3 regions of the Caldalkalibacillus thermarum genome follow, and region 1 is predicted to be linked to each of the others. Evidence: predicted binding sites of a transcription regulator. Region 1 holds the regulator's gene; each other region holds the start of a gene.
What was found. Region 1 encodes LexA, which represses DNA repair genes until DNA is damaged. Its sites were predicted from a motif close to CGAACATATGTTCG; they were not measured.
Positions count from the first base shown of each region.

Region 1 (7,791 bases):
AACAGAGTCAGCTTTTTTCAGGCATTTTTCGTAAATGTTTTTTTGGATCGGCCAATATGATTAAGATTTATGGATTACTGGTCAGAATATATTCCCGTATCTACTGGGATGGGTTCTTCAATGCTCACATGGCCAGCCAGTGTTTCACTCACTTTGCCATCAACCAATAAGTGGATGTATTCAACCCCATTAAGCTGGGCAAATGTATCTAACAGGGTTTGGATGGCCATTCCTTCAGCACTTGCCCCAAAATAGGCACCATCATGCATGGAGACATCAATAATAACCGTAGTCCCTTCCAATCTAATATCGTTCAGATCAAAATTTTTCCACAGGGGATTGGCTGTTTCGGTCTGTGGATTTTGTAAGTGGTTCCATACGGCACGCAATTTGTCCTCATCAGTTTCGAACACTACTTCATGTTGCTCCTCAACAACCTCTAACAAATCATGATCTGCATAATAAAATGTGATCTTCACCGTTTCACCCTGTTGTTCATCAGCGTTGTTCTCACTTTCCCCTTCTTCTTTATTCGCTTCTTCATTAGCTTCTTCATTTGGTTCAGAAACTACAGGCTCTTCCGCTTCTTGACTTTGCTCTTGTTCATCCCCTGCCCCCGTTTGGGTATCAATTGTTTGCTGGCCACAGGCTGATAGAATGAGGACTACCAAACAGCCCATTAATAAGAGCAATTGCCATCTGTTTTCTTTGTTCATCAATCACTCCACCCCTTTAGCTAGTGCTCTTTCTTATAAAGCTTTTGAGCTTTTTTAAGTTTGCCCGGTGTTACATCTCTTCCGGTCGGATCAATTACTTTAATTCCCATTAAATTGGCTCTGAATGCGGAGCGGAAGGATTGAATGTATTCTTGACGCAACTGGGCCTGTTCTTCCTTCTCTTTTTTCGTGAGCCCTTCCCTTTTCGCTTTTTTGGCCAGCTGATTAATCCGCTGAATTTTACTCTTCGGCAGCATCATGATCCCCTTTACTTGACTGTTTGTTGTCTGTAAATAATTCTATATTATTACAGTAATACTTTTGACTCCTTTCGTCAATCCATAAAGTAAATTATAAAATTTCGAACTTATGTTTGTGTTTGTTTTTTGTATTTGTTATAATAGCTTCTAGATATACATAGTCAAAACTTGCCAACATGACGTAACTGATTTACTGTTATTGGGGTGAAATGTATGTCATTATCCAAACGCCAAAAGTTAATACTCGATTTCATTAAAAAGGAAGTCCGTGAAAAGGGATATCCACCTTCTGTGCGAGAAATTGGAGAAGCAGTGGGGTTGGCGTCCAGTTCGACGGTGCACGGTCATTTAGCCCGGCTGGAACAAAAAGGATATATACGCCGTAATCCTACCAAACCCAGGGCGATTGAGATTCTGGACGAGGATGTCCGTAACCAGCCTGAGACGGTCAGTACCACCTACGTGCCGGTGATCGGTAAAGTGACAGCTGGACAACCCATTACAGCCGTGGAAAACATTGAAGAGTATTTTCCCTTACCAGACAAGTTCGCCGCAGATCATAATGAACTATTTATGCTTATCGTACATGGGGATAGTATGATTGAAGCTGGTATTTATGACGGGGACTATGTGATTGTTCGCAAACAAAATCATGCAAAAAACGGTGACATTGTTGTAGCCATGACAGAAGATGATGAAGCAACCGTGAAGCGCTTTTTTAAGGAGAAAAATGTGATCCGTCTGCAGCCTGAAAACTCTGCCATGGAGCCTATTATCCTTAAGGATGTCACCATCTTAGGAAAGGTAATAGGGGTTTTCCGCCATATTCACTAAAATGTGACATGATACTGCAACAGACAGTTGATTTTAGACCAAGCAACACTGTCTGATTATGGATGGTTGCTTAGTCCAACTGTAAAAGGGGAACAGAAATATCTGCTCCCCTTTTTCCTTGCTTGTTTTTTCTAACAATTTCTCTGATGTGATCATGTATGTGCTTGTGCAGTTGAAGATTAATATTGAGTCATATATTGATCCCGTTCCCAAGGATGAACCTGGGTTCTGAACATGTCCCACTCGATTTCTTTTGCTTCTACAAAATGTGTAAAGGCATGATCACCCAGCGCTTTCACAATTACCTCATCCTGTTTTAAGGCTTCGATTGCTTCTTTGAGGGTTGAAGGCAAGCTCTCAATCCCTGCTTCAGCACGATCTTGATCATTCATAACATAAATATTCCGGTCAGTTGGCTCTGGAAGCGGCAGCCTGTTCTTGATGCCGTCCAAGCCGGCAGCGAGCATGACAGCCAAAGCCAGATATGGATTGGCAGCAGGATCAGGGTTACGTAATTCAACACGTGTGCTTAATCCCCTTGAAGCAGGAATACGGACAAGGGGGCTTCTGTTTTTAGCAGACCAGGCAATGTAGCACGGTGCCTCGTAACCAGGAACCAAACGTTTGTAAGAGTTTACGGTTGGATTAGTGATCGCAGCAAATCCTTTGGCATGCTTCAGCAACCCTGCTAAGAAATGTTTGGCTGTTTCACTTAAACCCAGAGGATCGTTTTCGTCATAAAAAGCATTTTCGTTACCGCGGAACAACGAGAGGTGGCAATGCATGCCAGAACCGTTGATGCCATATATCGGCTTGGGCATAAATGTAGCATGCAGCCCGTGTTTTCTGGCAATAGTTTTGACCACCAGCTTAAATGTTTGGATGTAGTCAGCAGCAGTCACCGCATCGGCATACTTAAAGTCAATTTCATGTTGACCTGGTGCCACTTCATGGTGTGAAGCTTCAATTTCAAAGCCCATTTTTTCCAGGGTCAAGACAATATCCCGACGGCAGTTTTCTCCCAGGTCAAGGGGAGCCAGGTCGAAGTAACCGCCGTCATCGTTTACATCCAGCGTAGGCTCCAGGTTTTCATTGGTTTTAAACAGGAAAAACTCTGGCTCAGGGCCCACGTTCATGGTTGAGAACCCTAGTTCTTCAGCCTCCTTGAGCACCCGTTTCAAAACGTAACGAGGGTCACCGGCGAACGGTGTACCGTCAGGATTATACACGTCACAAATTAAACGGGCCACTTTTCCTTCATCAGTGATCCACGGAAAGATCATCCATGTATCCAGTTCAGGGTACAAATACATGTCCGACTCTTCAATACGGACAAACCCTTCAATAGATGAACCGTCAAACATCATTTTGTTATCCAGCGCTTTGGGTAACTGGCTAACTGGGATTTCCACATTTTTTATGGTTCCCAAGAGATCAGTAAACTGAAGACGAATAAAGCGGACGTTTTCCTCCTCTGCCATTTTTAAAATGTCTTCTTTAGTGTAGTTTTTGCGCACAGCAGGTTCCCCTCCCTAACAAATTTTAAAAATATATATAAAAAATAGATCACATAAAAAGAAAGATAATATGTGGTTAATTACGGAAGAAACGGGTCAGTTCACCTTGAATAAGGGAAACTTTCTCTTTAGACAACCCATGTAATAGCTCTCGCTTTAATAAGTCGTGAACTTCTTTATCTGTCAAATTCCGTTTCTTATTTTTGTTTTCATTTTCCGCTGGCACGATATTGGCTTCAGGGGCTTTTTTATTTTCGAAAATGGCTTTGATCCCGGCAATATTGACGCCCTGATCGATTAGTGCTTTGATTTCTAACAAGCGGTCAATATCGTTTAAAGAAAAAATCCGCTGATTTCCTTTGTTACGTGCCGGTTTGATCAAGCCTTGCTCTTCATAGTAGCGGATCTGCCGTGCTGTCAAGTCAGTTAACTTCATCACAATGCCAATGGGAAAAAGGGCCATATTGCGACGAATCTCTTGACTCATCAAGATCGCCTCCACCATTTTCCTCCAGCCCTTGTCATCAAGTGAAGTAATTGTTTGAATCTTTAACCTAACCCTAGTGTAAATGAAGTTAGCAAAGTTGTCAACACATGTTAGGTATTTTTACATAAAAAGTTCTACAAGCGGCCCAACCAAAAATGACCCGTGAAAACATAACTATAAGCTTAACAATCCTTTTTCCAGCAGTTCATTCAGGGCGAATAAAATACCAATTTTAACATGTTCGTAGGTTAATCCTCCCTGTACAAACCCTAAATAGGGCGGACGTAGCGGACCATCGGCAGATAATTCAATGCTTGCCCCCTGTATAAAGGTGCCCGCCGCCATAATAATCTCATCGTCGTATCCTGGCATGGGACTGGGATATGGGGTAACATGTGAATTAACAGGGGAGGCTTTTTGAATCCCTTGGCAAAAAGCAATTAGTTTTTCCCTGGAGTTAAATTGGATGGATTGTATCAAATCTGTTCGTTTTTCATTCCAGGCCGGCGTAGTTTTAAATCCCAGCTCAGCCAGCAAGGCAGAAGAAAAAATGGCTCCTTTTAACGCTTCTCCTACAATATGGGGGGCGAGAAACAGGCCTTGGTACATCTCCGGCAGCGTGTTCAGGTTAGCCCCTCCCTCCAAACCGATTCCTGGGGCAAACAGGCGGGTGCCCACCTGTTCAATCAGCGTCGTTTTACCCACAATATAACCCCCGCTTCTCACCAGCCCTCCTCCAGGGTTTTTGATCAAGGAACCGGCCATGATATCTGCTCCGACCTGGGTAGGTTCCTGCTCTTCTACAAATTCCCCGTAACAATTATCCACAAAAACAATGACCTCTGGCTTAATCTCCCGCACAAAGGAAATCATGTCCTGTATTTGGGCAATGGTAAACGAAGGTCGGTTGGCATAACCCCTTGAACGCTGAATGCCAATCACTTTAGTTCTTTCTGAGATTGCGGAGCGAATACCCTCAAGGTCAACGAGACCTTCTTCGGTTAAAGGGACCTCCCGGTAACCAATGCCATAGTCAGCTAAAGAACCAGGCACAGGGGAGGATCCTGCACCTGGTTGGCCAATCACTTGCTCTAGTGTGTCATAAGGTTTACCCGTGATATAAACCAGTTCATCACCCGGTCTTAGCAATCCAAACAAGCAGGTGGCGATGGCATGAGTGCCTGAAATAAGCTGGGGGCGTACAATAGCAGCTTCTGTCTGAAAGATGGTGGCATAGACCTTTTCCAGTACCTCCCGCCCCGTATCATCGTAGCCGTAACCTGTACTTGGCGCAAAATGATGATCGCCTACTTCATGGAGACGAAAAGCTTGCAACACCTTCCACTGGTTCAGTTCAACAATTTGCCGGATCTCATCCAATCTTGATTTAATTTTGGCTTCAGCTTGTTCAACGTAAGGTTTTAGTTGGTGGCCATAGTTTAGTTGGTCGTACACGCTCATTGTCTGCATGTCTCCTTGGTAAAATATTTCTCACACTAATAACCGGATTAATGCTGAATCCGAAACGGTTCAATTTTATTCTTCAAGGGGTGGTAAACGGGTAAATGCAGCGTGACCCGATAACCTTGTTGTCCCTCATCCCAAGTAAGCTGCTCCACAAAACCAACCTGTCGCAGCTTGGGAATGAGCTGGGCTTCGCTGGCAGGAAGCAAGAGCTGATAAGTGTGCATCTGTTGCTTCAATACCGTTTCAATCCGTTCTTTCACCCTCCAGCAATCATGGGGATCAAGTGCAGTAATATAGAGATCTTCAGGACGAACCATGAGTTCAGGAGCTGGAGGCAAGTCTTTTTTGTTAAAAATCCTTACAACGGGTATATGACCGGCATCCAGCTCTGTTAACAGGGATTCCACCACGTCAATCTGATCCTGATGGTTGTCATCATGACTATCAATCACGTGCAAAATCAGATCGGCCTCTTTCACCTCTTCGAGAGTAGAACGGAAAGCGGCAACCAGGGTTGTGGGCAAATCCCGAATGAAGCCGACAGTGTCCGTTAACAGAACAATATGCCCGGACGGTAAGCGCATTTGCTTCGTTAAGGGATCCAGCGTGGCAAACAGCTGGTTTTCCGTATAAGCCTCTGCTTCTGTCAGCTGGTTTAACAGAGTGGATTTGCCGGCGTTGGTATACCCTACCAGGGCCACTTGAAACATTTGCTGCTTCTTTCGCCGGGACCGGTAGCGTTTCCTGTGGGCAACAATCTTGTCCAATTCTTGTCTAATATCCCGGATACGGCGGCGGATATGGCGGCGGTCCAGTTCCAGTTTCGTTTCACCGGGACCGCGGGTGCCAATGCCGCCTCCGAGCCGGGACAGCTCCGTTCCTTTACCCACGATGCGGGGCAATAAATAATTAAGCTGGGCCAGTTCGACCTGCAACTTACCTTCTTTTGACCTGGCTCTGAGGGCGAAAATATCCAGAATGAGCTGAGTGCGGTCAATAACTTTGCAGGGCAGGAGCTGTTCAAGATTGTTGATTTGGCTGGGTGACAGCTCATCATTAAAGATGACCAGGTCTGCTTGGTAGGTTTCTACCAAACTGGCCACTTCCAGCACTTTTCCTTTGCCGATGTAATAAGCGGGATCAACCCGATCCCTCTTCTGGATCACCGTACACACTGCCTGGGCCTGCGCTGTCTCCGCTAATAAAGAGAGCTCATAAAGTGAGCTTTCAACTTCCCGCTCTTGTTGATGGGGTAACAGACAGCCAACCAATACGGCCTTTTCAATCATTCTTCCGTTCAGTCCTTTTTTCGTGTCTTGATCCTTGCTGGTACCAAAATTATGGTATCAAAACTGTAGCATCTTTTCTAGTTGAAGTAAGTACCATCTTCCAGCAGGATAAAATCTTCAGCAGACAGTGTGATTAACTCTTCACGGGTGTGGAACTCAGCAGACAGCATCCGCACGGCGTGTTCGCGGATGGCCTTCTCAATCACATTGCGTACCAGACGGGCGTTGCTGAAGTTGTGAGGGTTCAAGCGCATATCCTGTTCCAGGATCAAGCGCAGCTTTTTCCTGGCCGGAGCAGTTAACCGGTATTCGCGGTCCTCAGCCATGATGTCAGCAATGGCTAACAGTTCAGCAATGGTGTAGTTTTTAAACTCCAGCACAATGGGGAAACGGGATGGCAAACCAGGGTTGGATGACAGGAAATAATCCATTTCTTGTGGATAACCGGCTAAAATCAGGATAAATTGATCCCGGTAGTCTTCCATTGCCTTTACCAGGCAGTCAATGGCTTCCCTTCCGAAATCCTTATCCCCTCCCCTGGCTAATGAGTAAGCTTCATCAATAAACAAAATCCCTCCCAACGCTTTTTTAACGGTTTCCCGTGTTTTCTGTGCCGTATGACCGATATATTCCCCAACCAGATCTCCTCGCTCTACCTCTACCAGATGTCCTTTGCTCAACACCCCAATGTCGCGGAACATCTGGCTTAAAATCCTGGCCACTGTCGTTTTTCCAGTGCCCGGGTTTCCTTTAAAAATCATATGCAAGCTTTGGGATGTTGTTTTTAAACCCAGCTCTTTTCTCTTTTGGTTGATATATAACCAGGCATAGATTTCATAAATAAAGTCTTTTACATTCTCCAAGCCCACGAGGCGCTCAAGTTGTTTCATAGCCCGCTCCAGAATCATATGCTTTGGTGAGTCAGGGATAAACGCGCGCTGATGGGCAGCCTGTGGTTGATGAACTTGATGGGACGTTGGCATAAACTTAATGTTAATATGTCCCCCGTCGTGACGAATGACAGGCTTAGACACAATCGGTCACCTCTTTTTGTGTCAATGTATAAGTATCATACGCAGGAGCCCAGACAATGGTGACTCAAGGGCATAGACACTAGAATGGTAAAGTAATGTGGTATAATAGGGATTTGGTGAGGTGATGATGTATGCAATTAAAGCTGGAACGCATTGAGGACAAAGTAGAATTTTTTGAGGCAACCGA
Region 1 covers NZ_BMKZ01000002.1:13,652-21,442, forward strand. The annotation lists gene IEW48_RS01175 (GerMN domain-containing protein) at 75-716, opposite strand; gene IEW48_RS01180 (DUF896 domain-containing protein) at 737-973, opposite strand; gene lexA (transcriptional repressor LexA) at 1,190-1,810, shown strand; gene glnA (type I glutamate--ammonia ligase) at 1,990-3,327, opposite strand; gene IEW48_RS01195 (MerR family transcriptional regulator) at 3,404-3,814, opposite strand; gene IEW48_RS01200 (methionine gamma-lyase family protein) at 3,989-5,269, opposite strand; gene hflX (GTPase HflX) at 5,323-6,570, opposite strand; gene spoVK (stage V sporulation protein K) at 6,648-7,607, opposite strand; gene IEW48_RS01215 (YrzA family protein) at 7,736-7,791, shown strand, end outside.

Region 2 (7,791 bases), on a different contig from region 1:
CGTCCGTTTTGAGCGCGAACCACCGTCTCCAAAGTGCGCACGGAAGTGGTGCCTACGGCGATGATGCGCCGCCCTTCCGCTTTGGCCTGATTAAGTACCTGTGCTGTCTCTTGGGGCATCTGAAAAAATTCAGCATGCATCTGGTGTTCTTCCACACGCTCTGCCTGCACCGGACGGAAGGTGCCCAATCCAACATGAAGGGTAATATAGGTCAAGATAACTCCTTTATCTTCCAAGGCCTGCAAAATAGCAGGAGTAAAATGCAAACCGGCTGTGGGAGCGGCCGCTGACCCCTCATGCCGGGCATAGACCGTTTGGTAACGGTCAGGATCATCCAACTGCTCCTTGATGTATGGGGGAAGGGGCATCTGGCCCAGTTCAGCCAAAATTTCTTGGAAGATGCCCTGATACTCAAAGCGGATATAACGGCCTCCGGCATCAGTCACTCCCGTGCAGACCGCCCGCAACCTGCCGTCACCAAAACGCAAGGTGACACCGGGCTTGACCCGCTTGGCCGGTTTGACCAATGTTTCCCAACTATCCCCTTCTATCTGCTTGAGCAGCAAAACTTCCACCTTGGCCCCCGTTTCCTCTTTGACCCCCAACAGCCGTGCCGGCATCACCTTGGTGTCATTGAGGACCAGCACATCACCAGCCGTTAACAGCTGCACAATATCAGTAAACTGGTGATGGAAAATAGCGCCCGTTTGCCTGTCTAGATGGAGCAAGCGGGAACTGGCCCGGTCCGGTAAAGGTTTTTGGGCAATTAATTCTTCCGGCAACTCAAAATCAAATTCATCCACTCTCATGGTGCATACTCCTTTCCCAGCGCTTCCTATCTTGCGCTCATCGTTCAGGGGGCTCCAGATTAAAGTGCTCATAAGCACGGGGCGTGACAATCCGTCCCCGGGGGGTGCGCTGCAAAAACCCGATCTGCATCAAATACGGCTCATACACATCTTCTATGGTGTCCACTTCTTCCCCAATCATGGCCGCAATAGTTTCCACCCCCACCGGGCCCCCTTTAAAATGGTGGATAATCACTTGTAAATACTGGTGGTCAATATGGTCTAAACCATAAGCATCCACTTGCAACTTTTCCAAGGCGCTAAGGGTCACCTCTTCGGTGATCACGCCATCACCCATCACCTGGGCAAAATCACGGATCCGTTTCAGCAAACGGTTGGCAATACGGGGAGTGCCCCGGGAACGGCGGGCAATCTCCCGGGCGGCATTGCCGCGGATCTCTACCTGTAAAAGATCAGCGGCACGGGTGATTATCAAGCTCAATTCATCCACCGAATAATATTGGAGCCGGCTCACCACCCCAAACCGGTCGCGCAACGGAGAGGAGAGCTGTCCTGCCCTTGTTGTCGCCCCCACCAGGGTAAACGGGGGAAGATCAAGCCTGACTGAACGGGCACTGGGCCCTTTGCCTATCATGATGTCCAAGCAATAATCTTCCATGGCCGGGTACAGGATCTCTTCCACACTGCGGTGCAAACGGTGAATTTCATCAATAAACAGCACATCCCCTTGCTCCAAATTGGTGAGAATGGCGGCCAAATCACCAGCCCGCTCAATTGCCGGCCCTGATGTGGTGTACAGTTTGACGCCCAATTCGTTGGCAATAATATGGCACAGGGTTGTTTTGCCCAATCCCGGCGGCCCATATAACAACACATGGTCCAAAGCCTCTTTGCGCATTTTGGCCGCTTCAATAAACACTTTCAGGTTTTCCTTCACTTGGGTCTGGCCGATGTATTCTTGCAAATTTCGGGGACGTAAACTAAATTCCACTTCTTGATCTTGTTCGGTCATATGGGAGGTTATGATCCGCTCCTCCATTCCACCCAACTCCCATAAAAAAATTAGCACCTAGAGGTTAGTCCATCAGCAATTTCAGGCCGCGTTTAATCACCGCTTCTGTGGGTTCACCTGCTTCGGCATGCTGCTTCAGTTCAGGAAGTATCCGTCTGACCTCACTTTCTCCATAACCAAGCGCTTGTAAAGCGGCCAGCGTTTCCTCCAACACTGTGTTTTGTTCTGTGTGCCCCCGTTCAGGCCTGCTGTGTTGGTTTGGCTGGAGGTGGTCTGCCGTCACATTTTCACGGGTCACAAACTCATCCACTTTATCTTTCAAATCGACAATCAACCGCTGGGCTGTTTTTTTACCAATCCCAGGAAACTTGGTTAAAAAGGCCAAATCCTCATTTTGGATGGCCCATGCGATTTGTGCCGGGCTGGCCGTCGCTACAAGGGCCAGAGCAGCTTTGGGACCCACACCGGACACTTGCAACAGCTTTTCAAACAGGGTGCGTTCCTGGCGTGTCCTGAAGCCATACAGGGCAAGCGCATCCTCCCTGACATACTGGTAGGTATAGATGCGTACGTCTTCTCCTTCATGCCGGCGATACTGAAAAGGGTTGCCGGTGATGACCTGATAGCCGATTCCCCCTGTCTCGACCACAATAAAGTGAACATCCACATGGGTCAGCTTGCCTTGAATATAATCGATCATAATTTCAGCCCCTTTTTGAGCAGTTGCCCGCTCAACTGGGCCGAATGGGCATGGCAAATGGCCACAGCCAAGGCATCAGCTGCATCGTCAGGTTGGGGACGCTGGCTGAGCCCCAGCAACATTTTAACCATTTCCTGAACCTGCCTCTTCTCGGCCACCCCATAGCCGACCACCGCTTGTTTGACCTGAAGCGGCGTATATTCTTCAACCGGTACACCGGCCTCTTCAGCAGCCAAAAGCATCACCCCTCTGGCCTGTCCGACCGTAAAAGCGGTGGTGACATTACGGTTAAAAAACAACTTCTCGATGACCAGCACCTCAGGCTGAAAATCGGCCAATAGGGAGGTCAGGCCGTCATAGATTTTTTTCAGGCGCGCCGGCGTGGTTAAGTCAGGCTTGGTTGTAATTGTGCCAAAGTCCAGCGCTTTAAGCTGCCTGCCCTCTTTTTTGACAACCGCATAGCCCACGATGGCAATCCCCGGGTCGATTCCCATGATAATCAATCCGTTTCCTCCCATATCCCTGCATAGTCATCAACAGCTTGCATCAGTTCTCTATGTCCGTTGACGAACATATATTCCATACATCTTCAGTATTGTACCATATTTTGCCCAAGCAAAAAAGCCACAGAGTGAATTAATACTCTGCAGCAAAGGGTTTAAAGGTGGCAAGCACCGCTTCGTAATCCTCTGCGTTATAGACCCGGATGCCTGTCTTCAATTTTTGTAGTTCAGACTCAGGCAATTCCGATTTTAACAACTCTGTGTCAATGTGAAAGAAAGTTTCAATAACCTGGTTCTCTTCCGGGGGACCATGGTACAAGGTTAACACGCCCTCTTCGGATAAGCCGAAAAAGAGCTGTTCATAAGAGATGACCTCCAGGGTTTCGTTGTTAGACATCACTTGCTGGGTTTCATCATCAGTCCCGGTTAACATGACTGCATAGACCGTTAAACAAAGGAGAATGGCGGCAAGAGCAATAAGGCCTTTTCTGCTGCGTAACAACCTCTTCAGTTTTCTCCAGATGGACATTGAAAAAAACCCCTTTGTCAACTGGTTTTTTCTCATTATCTCCAGCTTGGCCAAGGGGTATACATGCTCCAGTCGGACTTGGCTACCAGTCTACATTGGTATATACGTTTTGCACATCATCACTGTCTTCCAAGGCGTCAATTAACTTCATGACCTGCTCTTTTTGCTCATCATTCAGTTGGACAGTGGTCGTCGGCAGCATGGTGATCTGTGTTTCAGCAAGCGGAATTTGTTTCGTTTCCAAAGCCTGCTTTACCGTTTCATAATCGCCTGGTGCTGTCACCACTTCATAAGCATCGTCTTCCACCCGCAGATCTTCCGCGCCGGCTTCAATCGCCAAAAGCATCAGGTCATCTTCTCCAAGGGGAGCCGCTTCTTTATCCACAACAATCAGCCCTTTGCGCTCGAACAAATAGGCCACACACCCGCTTTCACCCAGGTTGCCGCCATGCTTGTTGAACAAATGGCGCACCTCTGCAGCCGAGCGGTTACGGTTGTCCGTTAACACGTCAACCATGATGGCCACACCATGGGGACCATATCCTTCATAAACAATCTCCTCATAAGTAAGCCCTTCAACGTCCCCCGTTGCTTTCTTAATCGTGCGCTGAATATTATCGTTAGGCATGTTGGCCTGCTTTGCTTTGTGCAATGCCATGCGCAAGCGGGGATTTTGATCGGGGTCCGGTCCCCCGTTTTTCACCGCAGCATAAATTTCCTTTGAAATTTTGGTGAAAATTTTGGCTCGTTTTGCATCCTGTCTTTCTTTACGATGCTGTATATTTTTCCATTTGGAATGTCCAGCCATAAACCTTCCCTCCGTCGTCCATAGATTCTCTTATAATTTAAATCGTGCAGCCATCTTTTGCAACTCTCCCTCTCTTTATAACCGCTTGCCCTTCGTTTACTGGCTGTTGTTCATGGGACACGCAAAAAAGAGCAGGTAAACATCACCTGCTCCTCACTCATCCTTACAAAGGAGGTTATCGTCTGAAAGGTTCGGTGACAGCACGCCCGACATCTTGAATCATGTCACCAAGATCGCGGACAAAGTTGCCAATAGGCTGTCCATCACGCAGAGCGCGATTAATTTCACCCAACCGGTTAAACTGGTCACGATCCGTGATGATATGGATCTCTTTTCCTCTGACTTGATCCCTTAAAACCGACTCAACGCGGGACTCAAGCTCCTGTTCGTTTTGACCCCGTTCAGGCTGCACGCCAACAATGACGTCATCTTCATATACGATGACTTCAGCATTGCGCACGCCCTGGATATTTTGACAACGGTCAGCCAAACGCTGTGCTAAGCGCAAATCAGGATGGGCAAAGCGGTCGGTCCGTCCAACGCCGGTTGGGCCGCCTATGTCGGTGACACCATCACGATCCCTCAGTCTGAGATCTCCCCTCATCCAATCATAGCCAAGGGTACGATCACGCGGACCTAGGGGATCACCATACCGTTCAAACATGCCGCGCTCACCATAGCGGTGATATTGTCTTAACCCTCTCAGGCCTGTATCATCATAGCGGCCAAATTGACGGTTACGGGTAAAACCGCCCCACATATCTTGCCGGTTGGCATCAAAACCACGGACATCCTGCCTCGCTTCTTGACGGTCAGGAACACGGTAGCCTTCATAACTCATATCGTCGTCGGCTGGCGCGCAGGCAACAGCTGCTGAAATGGTCAAGGCCATGGTTAAACCTAGGGCTAATTTTTTCATTAGAAAGCACCTCCTTCACCCTTTATCATGGGGAGCAAGAGGTGCTTTTAGTCCCGTTAAGATTAACCTTTTTTATGAAATGATGTTAGATCCTTTGCCCAAAAGATCTGCCTATTTGAAAACAGGCGGTTTGGGAGGCATCTGCCGCTTATGGGCTGAGCGCTTATGCAGGCGCTCAATCATCTGGCGGTCTTTTTCCGGAATTTCCTTGCCCTCTAAGTAACGGTCCACCATCTCATAGGTGGTCCCCATTTCCTCTTCATCCGTTTGCCCCGGCCACAACCCGGCAGTAGGCGCTTTATTAATAATGTGTTCCGGAACCCCAACATAGGCGGCCCAACGCCGCACTTCTCCTTTGGTTAAGTTGGCCAGGGGCACACAGTCCACACCGCCGTCACCGTATTTAGTAAAATATCCCAGGTGCCACTCTGCTGCATTATCTGTTCCCACAACTAAATAGTTATAATTCTGGGCCAAAAGATACAACGTGCTCATGCGCAACCGCGCTTTCAAATTGGCCAGGCTTAACCGCTCCTTTTCCCCGTTCCATTCACCTTGGTTTTCAAGCTCCTGCTTAACGGTTTGGGACAATGTCCGAAAGGTGGGCGTCAAGTCGATTTCCACATGTTTCAACTTAGCTGCCTTCACCACGGTTAAGGCATCTTCACGGTCTTGAGGGTTGCTGTCACAGGGTAAAATAACCCCTAAAGAGTGATCGGGAAAAGCTTTTTTAATCAAAAAGGCGGTTAAAGCAGAATCAACGCCTCCACTTACGCCCACCAACAGGCCGGTCGCTCCGGCGTTTTTGGCCAGCGCTTTTAACCAGTCCACGGTAAACTCGATTTTCTTGTCCAACATTCATAATACCCCTTTGGTCTCATATTCATTTAATTCTCGTTTTGGTTTACTTTATTTTACCATAGCCAGACAACGTTGGACAAATGTTCTGCGGCGGTCCCAGTTTTGTTCCAGCTCCTGAAAATAGCGGTACACCTGTTGCGGATGGAAGTTGGCCTCCCGGCGCCAAACACCAAGCCACTTTCTGAATACATCATGGGGAAAAACAAGAAGCAAGAAAACCAGGCGTTTTTGCTCTTTCGGCACCGGAAAAACATGTTCGTAATGGGATAACAGTTGTTTCACTGCATCATACTCCCATCTGGCAGAGGGCAAAACCATGTTAAAAAATTGGACCACATCCACAAGGGGAGGGGCGTAAGCCACCCGGTCATAATCAATCACATAAAAATAACGATCATCAATCACTAAAAAATTGTGCGGGGCAATATCCAGATGGGCGATTTGCCGTTCCCATTGGGCCTCTTCTTCTAAATAAAGCATATAAGCTTGCGGAAACGCATCAAGGGTGCGTTCCGCCCACTCCAAGGCTTCACCTGCCATACGGCTAACCACCTGCAACAGACCATCCTGGTTTTTCCTCCGCGGTAAATCTCGAAATGAGTGCTTAAACTGAACATAACGTTCGTGCCAATCGGCATAGAGTTTTGATTGAACCGGAACGGCGGGTTGGCGTCCAAATATTCCCCCGCCTTGCCGGTGAAAATAAGCGAGCAACCTGAGACTGTTTTGCACATGGGAGGCGTGATTGAGATCGATGGATTTACCCGGTATGAAGGGCATCACACCGTACATGCGCCCCTCGAATTCGTTAATCACAGAACGATGTTTATTGGGCAGAAAAGGCACAACACCCCTTGTTTCCTTGTCCAACAACTGCTGTATACAGCGGTGCTGCCAGCCTAACAGGTTGGCATCCCTGAAAAACTTGACCACAAAACAATCGGCATCTGTAACAGCCGCATAAACATGGTGAGGGCGAATCACATCTAGCGTTTTAATCCTTTTTCCATATCCCTTATAAAAAGACTGTTTGAAGTGTTTCAGTTCCGATTCGTTCATGCTTCACCCTCCCAAGCCTCTCCTTGATTTCATCATATTAAAAAGAGAAGCAAAAAATGCTTCTCTTGCCTGACTGCCCAGTTAGTCCTCCCGTTGTCCATCGGCAGCATTCATTTCCTGGGGCATATAAGTCCCGTGCGTATGACCGCCATAAGGCGGCATACTATATGGCTTGGGATGCCCAGGGGCTTGCGGCAGCATCCAATAAGGGGCAGCGGGATGACAGCCTGGAGGATGATAGACCGGACCACAGTGTGGCCATTTGGGGTACATGGGTTTAGCCGCAGGGAAGTATGCCGGGTATGGATAGAATGGTTCATGTTTAGGAGCAGGCGGCGGTGGGACTGGTTTCACCTTTGCCTTCGGCTTCACTTCTTCCACCGGTATTTTTTTCGGTTCAGCAGGCTTTTTAGGTTCAAATTTGGGTGGTTTGGGTTCAGGTTTAACTGGGGGATGATACACAGGCATCTGGATTGGCTGCTGGTACATATGGACGGGCTGCTGTTGGATCTGGTACATGGGGTTGAAGTGGGTTTGCTGCATCTGATTAAGATGGGCCATATCCAGTTCAATTTTAATTTGATTGATCAC
Region 2 covers NZ_BMKZ01000005.1:36,739-44,529, reverse strand. The annotation lists gene queA (tRNA preQ1(34) S-adenosylmethionine ribosyltransferase-isomerase QueA) at 1-809, opposite strand, end outside; gene ruvB (Holliday junction branch migration DNA helicase RuvB) at 847-1,848, opposite strand; gene ruvA (Holliday junction branch migration protein RuvA) at 1,886-2,521, opposite strand; gene ruvC (crossover junction endodeoxyribonuclease RuvC) at 2,518-3,024, opposite strand; gene IEW48_RS03250 (BofC C-terminal domain-containing protein) at 3,158-3,553, opposite strand; gene IEW48_RS03245 (YebC/PmpR family DNA-binding transcriptional regulator) at 3,636-4,361, opposite strand; gene IEW48_RS03240 (YhcN/YlaJ family sporulation lipoprotein) at 4,537-5,280, opposite strand; gene nadE (NAD(+) synthase) at 5,392-6,135, opposite strand; gene IEW48_RS03230 (phosphotransferase) at 6,190-7,200, opposite strand; gene safA (SafA/ExsA family spore coat assembly protein) at 7,282-7,791, opposite strand, start outside.
Region 2: a site for LexA is predicted at 3,089-3,102, ahead of ruvC (crossover junction endodeoxyribonuclease RuvC). Genes of this name have one in related genera too.

Region 3 (7,791 bases), on a different contig from region 1:
TCATGGAGATTTAACAACTCATAATCAATTTCCATCCTCAAGACCGGTATCCTTTTCTCCGCGTCTGTCCTTTTCAAGGCTTGAATAACTTGTTCCATGCTAAGCCTCCCCTTTCAAAAGGTTTTCACCAGTCCCCACTCTTCCACACCATGCGTCACCCTTCTTTACTCTTTGTATTCCCGGCTTTCCAGAATCAGAAACTCTAATTTTTCTGATAATTTAAATGGTTTGTTAGTATATAATATTATGCCTTGCGCGCTTTGGCAATAACAATTTTTACTATATGGTTGTTTTTTGATATATTAAAGGATAATCAGACGGCCAAAAGGAGTGAATGGGATGCGCTTTGAAGGATTTAGCCAGCAGGACTTTGAAACATTCCATATTGATGGACTTGATGAACGCATGGCAGCCATCCGGGAACGGATTCAACCTAAATTTAGAATCATTGGTGAAACATTGGCCGCCGATCTGACTGCACTGGCAGGCAACGACATGTTTCTACATATTGCTAAACATGCCCGCCGCACGAAGAATCCGCCCGATTCTACCTGGCTGGCCATTTGCCATGATAACAGGGGATATAAGAAGCACCCCCACTTTCAAGTAGGGCTGTTTGATGACCATGTGTTCATCTGGTTAGCCTATATTTATGAATTGCCAAACAAAAAGGCGGTTGCCCAAACATTTCTAGACAATATTGAAACCATCCGAGCCAAGGTTCCGGACGATTATGTGGTCTCACTAGATCACACGAAGAAGGATGCCGAAACATTGAAAGTCTTGGATTTACAGCATGCGTTGGAACGCTTCCGGGATGTCAAAAAAGCTGAATTTCTCATAGGCCGCCATGTTGCTGCCAATGATCCTGTTTTACGAGACGGCGACGCTTTTTTAAACTTAGCCAACGACACGTTTAAAACCGTATTTCCCATTTATAAACTGTCCTTTGTCTAACGAGATGGTAAATGACTATGCCCCCGCACTGGTCCGTGTGCAGGGGCTTTTGCTGCTTATCCCTCATCTAATACCTTGCGACACTGGGCCAGATAGGTTCTTGCTTCTTCTTCCATGCGTTCAAACAATTCCTGGACAGTAGGAATATCATGGATAAGGCCGATCACTTGACCCGCCCAGCCAAAACCTTCTTCCGGCTTACCCTCATGAATAAACTTACGGTTGGTTTTCCCGCTGATCAACTCTTTCAAATCTTCATAGGTTGCGCCTTGAGCTCTGTTTTTTGGCGCACTTTATGTATTTCCTCTCTCAAGCGCTCCGGGCTTGGCAGTGACATAGCGGTAATTTGGCCCAAACCACCTGCATTTGACACTGCCGCTGCCAGTTCAGCATAAGCTAAATAAGCCAGTCCCCCTTGGATAATGGGCCGTTCAATCCCTAATAATGATGTTAACCTTGTCCTCATCTAACCCGCTCCTTTTCAAAGATTCAAAACTTTTGTCACCTCATATATTCGCTTCCCAACCGGAAACTCCTTCCTTCACCATCATGGCCCCTTGCAATCAGCCCTTATTTTGATATACTCTACTTGTTTTAAACCAACGGCTACTTGGAAGCTCCAACAGCCAAACAGAAGCTGCTGCAATGTGAGGTGAACCCAATGGCAAAGCAACTGGATCACCATCAAACTCCTTTGTTTTCCGGTGTGGTTGAACATGCCCAGTCCAACCCGATTCAATTCCATATTCCCGGCCACAAAAAAGGAAAGGGAATGGATACAGAGTTTCGCCGTTTTGTTGGTGACAACGCCCTGGCTATAGACTTGATTAACATTGCCCCCTTAGATGATTTGCACCATCCGACAGGTATTATCAAAGAAGCCCAAACCTTGGCAGCGGACGCCTTTGGCGCGGACAAAACCTTTTTCTCGGTCCAAGGAACCAGCGGCGCCATTATGGCCATGATCATGAGCGTTTGCGGACCGGGAGACAAGATTATTGTCCCCCGTAACGTACACAAATCGGTTTTAAGTGCCATCATCTTTGCCGGTGCCGTTCCGGTTTTTATCCACCCAGTCATGGATAAACGCCTGGGGATCTCCCACGGCATCACTGTCTCCAGCGTGCGTGCTTCATTGGAACAGCACCCTGATGCCAAGGCGCTGCTGGTCATCAACCCCACTTACTACGGGGTGGCCGGCAACTTAAAAGAAATTGTGAACTTGGCTCACCAGCATAACATTCCCGTACTGGTGGATGAGGCCCACGGGGTACACATCCATTTTCATGATGACTTGCCCCTTTCAGCCATGCAAGCCGGTGCAGATATGGCTGCCACCAGCGTGCACAAGCTAGGTGGATCCATGACCCAAAGCTCTGTGCTCAATGTCAAGGAAGGACTCATTTCTGCCAAACGGGTTCAGGCTGTTTTAAGCATGCTGACCACCACTTCAACCTCTTACCTCTTGCTTTCATCTTTAGATGTGGCCCGGAAACAGCTTGTTTTACATGGCAAAACCATGTTGGATAAGGCCATTGCCTTGGCCAACCAGGCGCGCCAAGCCATCAATGACATTCCCTATCTGTATTGCATGGGAGAAGAGATCATTGGCCAGGACGAATCGATTTATGATTTGGATCCGACCAAATTGCTCATCCACGTCCGGGAACTGGGCTTAACTGGTCATGAAGTGGAACAGTGGCTGCGTGAGAAGAAAAACATCGAAGTGGAGTTAAGCGATTTGTACAACATCTTATGCTTAATTACACCCGGTGATAACGAACACACCGTTCAGGCTCTGGTGGATGCCCTGCGTGAGCTCGCGTCCATGGCCAGTCATAAACGAAACCAGCTGACACCGCTGCCTGTGGCACTGCCCAAGATCCCCCGGCTGGCCATGTCACCGAGGGATGCCTTCTATGCTGATACGGAGCTGGTTCCTTTCCATCAATCGGCAGGGCGTATTATTGCTGAATTTATCATGATTTATCCTCCAGGCATTCCGATTTTGCTCCCTGGCGAAATCATCACCGAAGATAACCTGGATTATATTCTGCAAAACAAAGAAAAAGGGCTTCCCGTCCAGGGACCGGAAGACTTTGATTTCCGCTACCTTCGTGTCATTAAAGAATACCAGGCCATCCGTTAAAGAAATCATAAACTTAAATAAAATTTCTCACTGCAACAAGAAGGGCTATCTCCGGCACAAATATGTTCAGGAGATAGCCCTTTTCCTATCCAGTTGGTTAAGTTAAACTCATTTTGTTTCAGTTCGTTTTTATCTTTCTTCATTTTTCAATTCTTCACATTCATGGCAACCTGGACAAACGCCATACAAGACAGATACCTTTTCGGCTTCAAAATGTTCAATGGTTTTCTCACAAGTTTGGCACACAATCTCGCCCATTGAAAAAGCCTCCCAATCATTTAGTTGAATGCGCTTTAAATGTGTTACACTATTATAGTATTATGACATATTATTTTTTGTCAATATGGATCTTCATGGGATAAATAATGTCCTATTAAATACAAAAAGGTAGCTCATTAAGGCTACCTTGATGTTACTGTGCTATTTTATTGTTGGGTCAGCGGTAACTACTCATGTTCCGGTCCAACTGTCAAGCGCGGAATCACATGTTGGAAAAACACAGACAACTGTTCGGCTTCTTCACAGGAGGAGATATTAAATGTGCGTTGAAGGTACTCAATATTTTCTGCCTCATCAGCAGACAACAATGTGGAACGACCGGTTTGCATACAGATCACCAGCGGCTTGCCAAAAAACTGGTTGGTAAAGACGATGCCAAAATCATAGCGCGCCCGGTCTGATGCAAACCCTACAAAACGAACGTGTGCTTTCTCAGACACATCGTACAAACGTTCAAATCTCATTGTTACCCCTCCTTGTTTTTTGTATTTGCCTGCCGAGTAGATTTATTATATCAATCCCATCTCGAATCGTCAAATTATTTCGTCTATTTAAAGTGCCCGGTTCTTAAGCCGAACTCATCATCTGCATAAGGATTTGTCGACGAACCAAAAACCTTACCCGGTTTGGACATTTTTGTTGTGAAATTGGCCCTTGAATGCTAAGATGTTAACAGACATGCTGGACACTGTGCTATCGCAAGGAGTGAGTTGGGTGAGTCAAAGTGCGTATATTCGTCTGGTAGAGGAATCAACAATGACCGAGTCCAATTTGGACGATGTGAAGCAAAAATTGGAACGTTACATAAGCATGACCACAAAAACAGGACAGCAGCTGGCTTGGCATTATGAGGAGGCCGCTTTTCCTTACACGATTGAAGAGAAGTCGGAGGGGAAAGGAAAATGGCTCTACCTGAAAGGCAACAACCCTGAACTGTACAAATATATTGTCATCGGGGTTGGCTCAGAAACAGTCATGGATGAAGAGAGCGGCCAAGAGAAGGAAGAACACTATATTCAGGTGGTGTTGCCGGATGGAGCCACTCATGGTGATAAATCAAAAGCCAATGAGTTTTGCAAATATCTGGCCAAAGCGTATCAAGCGAAATTGCAGTTGTTTAACGGGCGCACCATGTATTTTTATCCCCGCAAACCGTAACCTGTCCCACTGAGCCTGACCGGTTTAAACCCGGATCCTTAGTATCTTTTTTGAAGCTTAGTTTCTTGCCTTTTCTTATCTAATGCGTTTCTCTCCCTCCTTTTTCCACTTTTATTTTTTCTTTTTTTGCCGTAGAATAGAACATACGTTCTGTTATCCACTGCTGAACGGAGGATGGCACAACATGAACAAAGCAGGTAGCAAGATGCCCCGGGAACGGGTCATTTTCCTGGTTGATGTGCAATCCTTTTTTGCTAGCATTGAAAAAACAGCTGACCGCTCCTTGCAGCATAAACCGATTGTGGTGGCAGGAGATCCCGAACGGCGCAGCGGGGTGATCCTGGCGGCCTGTCCCCTGGCCAAACAATGGGGGATTGAAACGGCAGAAGCGTTGTGGGAAGCCCAGCAAAAATGTCCTGGTGTCACTGTCGTCAAACCCCATATGCAAAAGTACATTGAAATCTCTGTTCAGCTTACCGCCATCATGGAAAGCTTCAGTGATCTGGTCGAACCGTACAGCATTGACGAACAGTTTATTGATCTGACACCGACCCTGCATTTATTTGGTGGCAGCCCCTATCAAGCGGCCCGTCTCTTGCAACATAAGATCCAGCAGGAAATAGGGGTCTATGCCCGCATTGGCATTGGCCCCAACAAAGTGCTGGCCAAAATGGCCTGTGATAACTTTGCCAAGAAAAACAAAGAGGGCATCGCCCACATCAGCTATGACACATTGCCCGCCACGTTATGGCCTCTTCCCGTCCGCTCTTTATTTGGCGTGGGCAGCCGCATGAGCCGCCACTTGGAACGCATGGGCATCCGCACGATTGGCCAACTGGCTCAAACCCCCGTGGAACGTCTGCGCAAAAAATGGGGCATTAATGGGGAACGGCTGTGGCTGACCGCTAACGGTATTGATGAATCCCCTGTTTCTCCCCGCTCCCATGATGAACAAAAGGCGATCGGTCACCATATGACCCTCCCCCGGGACTATGAAACCCTGGAGCAGATTAAAGTCATTCTGCTGGAATTAAGTGAAGAGGTGGGCCGCCGCGCCCGGCGCAAGGGATATGTGGGCGATACCGTTTCCGTGGGTGTACGCGGCGCCCGCTTTGATTTGCCCACCGGCTTTCACCGCCAAACCAAATTGACCGAAAAAACCAACGATGGACTGGATGTGTTTAAAGCCGCTTTTGATCTGTTTTGCACCCATTGGGACGGGGAGCCGATTCGCAGTGCGGGGGTAGCGCTGTCTGGCCTGGAGCCGGACCACTGCCGTCAACTGAGCTTGTTTAACTTTGAGACCACGCTTAAAAAAGAGCGCTTAAGCAAGGCAGTAGACCACATTAAGAATAAATACGGGGCCGCCGCCATTTTGCGGGCCGCCTCCCTTACTGCAGCAGGCCAAGCCCGGGACCGGGCCCAAAAAATAGGAGGGCATTACAAATAACCCTAAAAAATGACATTTGTTTTACACTTTGGTGACGTTTCGTTTACAAATGGCACGCTGTCACATAATTGTGACACAATCGCACGTTGCGTCCCCCTCTTTCTGTTAAAATGAAACTAGGAATGAAAAACGGGGAGGCCGTGATGATGCAAGGACAACCCTTTTTGGCCCAAGAACGTCAGGCGTGGCAAAACACAGGCATCTTTTCCGGACAGAACTTTCTAAAACTGAAGGAGATTATGTATGACCATACGTTTGAAGCCGGCTCTTATCTATTCTGGGAAGGGGAGCAAGCTGACAAACTTTTTTATATCAAACAGGGGCAAGTCAAGCTGACCAAAACAAACGCTGAAGGAAAAGAGTTTACTTTGCACATGTTTCAAGAGGGCGATCTGGTCGGGGAATTAGCGGGATTTACCACATTAAAGCACAGTTACAATGCCTTGGTGACCAAAGACAGTATCATCGGTGTCATCCAAACTCGTGATTTGGAAGTGTTGCTCTGGCAGCACGGGGATCTGGCGGTTGAATTTATCAAGTGGATGGGCCTGATGAATCGTATCACAGAAACTAAAGTGAGAGATTTGATGTTTTATGGCAAGCCAGGCGCTTTGTGTTCAACTTTAATCCGCCTGGCCAATACGTACGGCAAACAGACTGAACAGGGATGGCTTATCTCTCACAAAGTCACCCATGCGGAATTGGGTGAATTTATTGGAGCGACAAGGGAAAGTGTCAACCGCATGCTGCGAGATTTGGCCAAAAAAGGAGTGATTGCTCAGGAGCAAGGGCACATCATCATTAAAGACATCGACTATTTGAGAGATATTTGCCACTGTGAGCACTGTCCCGTTACCGTATGCCGCATCTAACCATCTTGCTTTATTTGAACGGCTGATTATTTATGATAGGAAACTGAAAGTATGTGGCGACCTCAAGGGTCGCCATTATACTTTCAGCTCCCTTCAGCTAACCTTTTAGAGCGATTGTTGTTGTCCTTTCTCTCTTCTAGTTGCAACAGTTGGTTATATTCATCAAAGGTATTGAAATCAATCACAAAGGACAAGTCCAGCCCATGATGATTGAAAAAAGATTCGGTGACCGCTGCCCAATTCAAATAGTGGAGCAGATCCTCAAGCTGACCATTTTGTTGTTGGAGCATCATCGTTATGGAAGGCACACAAGATTGATGATAAACAGCGTTAAGAGGGTATAATTTGTTTTTTAACACGGGAACCACGGCATCACACCCTTTTTCCCGCCGGTGTTGTTGCATAAGACGGGCTGCATTGGGGGAGATAAACGGCATATCGCAAGCCACCACCCATAGCTCCTGGTGCTTGGCTAAGGAGAAGGCGGCATGCATACCGCTCAAGGGTCCCCCTGTTTTAAAAAAGTCAGTAATGATCCGGATGGCATTGCCAAAGACAGGAAGGAAAGGACGAGGGTGATTGGTCACGAGAATGATCTCATCACATATGGTCTTCATGATGCGGACCTGCCGCTCAACCACCTTTTCCCCGCCAAACGGTAACAACCCCTTGATTTCCCCATTCATTCTGCGGTTTTGGCCGCCAGCCAGAATGACACCTGTCATCATCCTTGTCACCCCCTTCCTTTCAACTCCGACTATACCAGGAAAGGCGACGGATAAGCAGTTAGGTTGATCACACCAGCCAAAGGTTCTGGGCTGACAGATGCAGACCTTGTCGCTGTACTTCCGCAGGAATCTGGCTCAGCCCAGTCTGAACACAATGCCGTACCCACCTTTGGGGTACCGCCACTCAATATTGTCATA
Region 3 covers NZ_BMKZ01000004.1:8,005-15,795, reverse strand. The annotation lists gene IEW48_RS02535 (YkzI domain-containing protein) at 1-98, opposite strand, end outside; gene IEW48_RS02530 (YktB family protein) at 340-957, shown strand; gene IEW48_RS17595 (hypothetical protein) at 1,014-1,208, opposite strand; partial or broken gene IEW48_RS17590 (nitronate monooxygenase) at 1,232-1,423, opposite strand; gene IEW48_RS02520 (aminotransferase class I/II-fold pyridoxal phosphate-dependent enzyme) at 1,619-3,106, shown strand; gene IEW48_RS02515 (GapA-binding peptide SR1P) at 3,236-3,364, opposite strand; gene IEW48_RS02510 (DUF3055 domain-containing protein) at 3,553-3,849, opposite strand; gene IEW48_RS02505 (DUF1885 family protein) at 4,100-4,543, shown strand; gene IEW48_RS02500 (DNA polymerase IV) at 4,728-5,993, shown strand; gene IEW48_RS02495 (Crp/Fnr family transcriptional regulator) at 6,137-6,865, shown strand; gene mobA (molybdenum cofactor guanylyltransferase) at 6,949-7,593, opposite strand; gene IEW48_RS02485 (ferredoxin family protein) at 7,729-7,791, opposite strand, start outside.
Region 3: a site for LexA is predicted at 4,682-4,695, ahead of IEW48_RS02500 (DNA polymerase IV). Genes of this name have one in related genera too.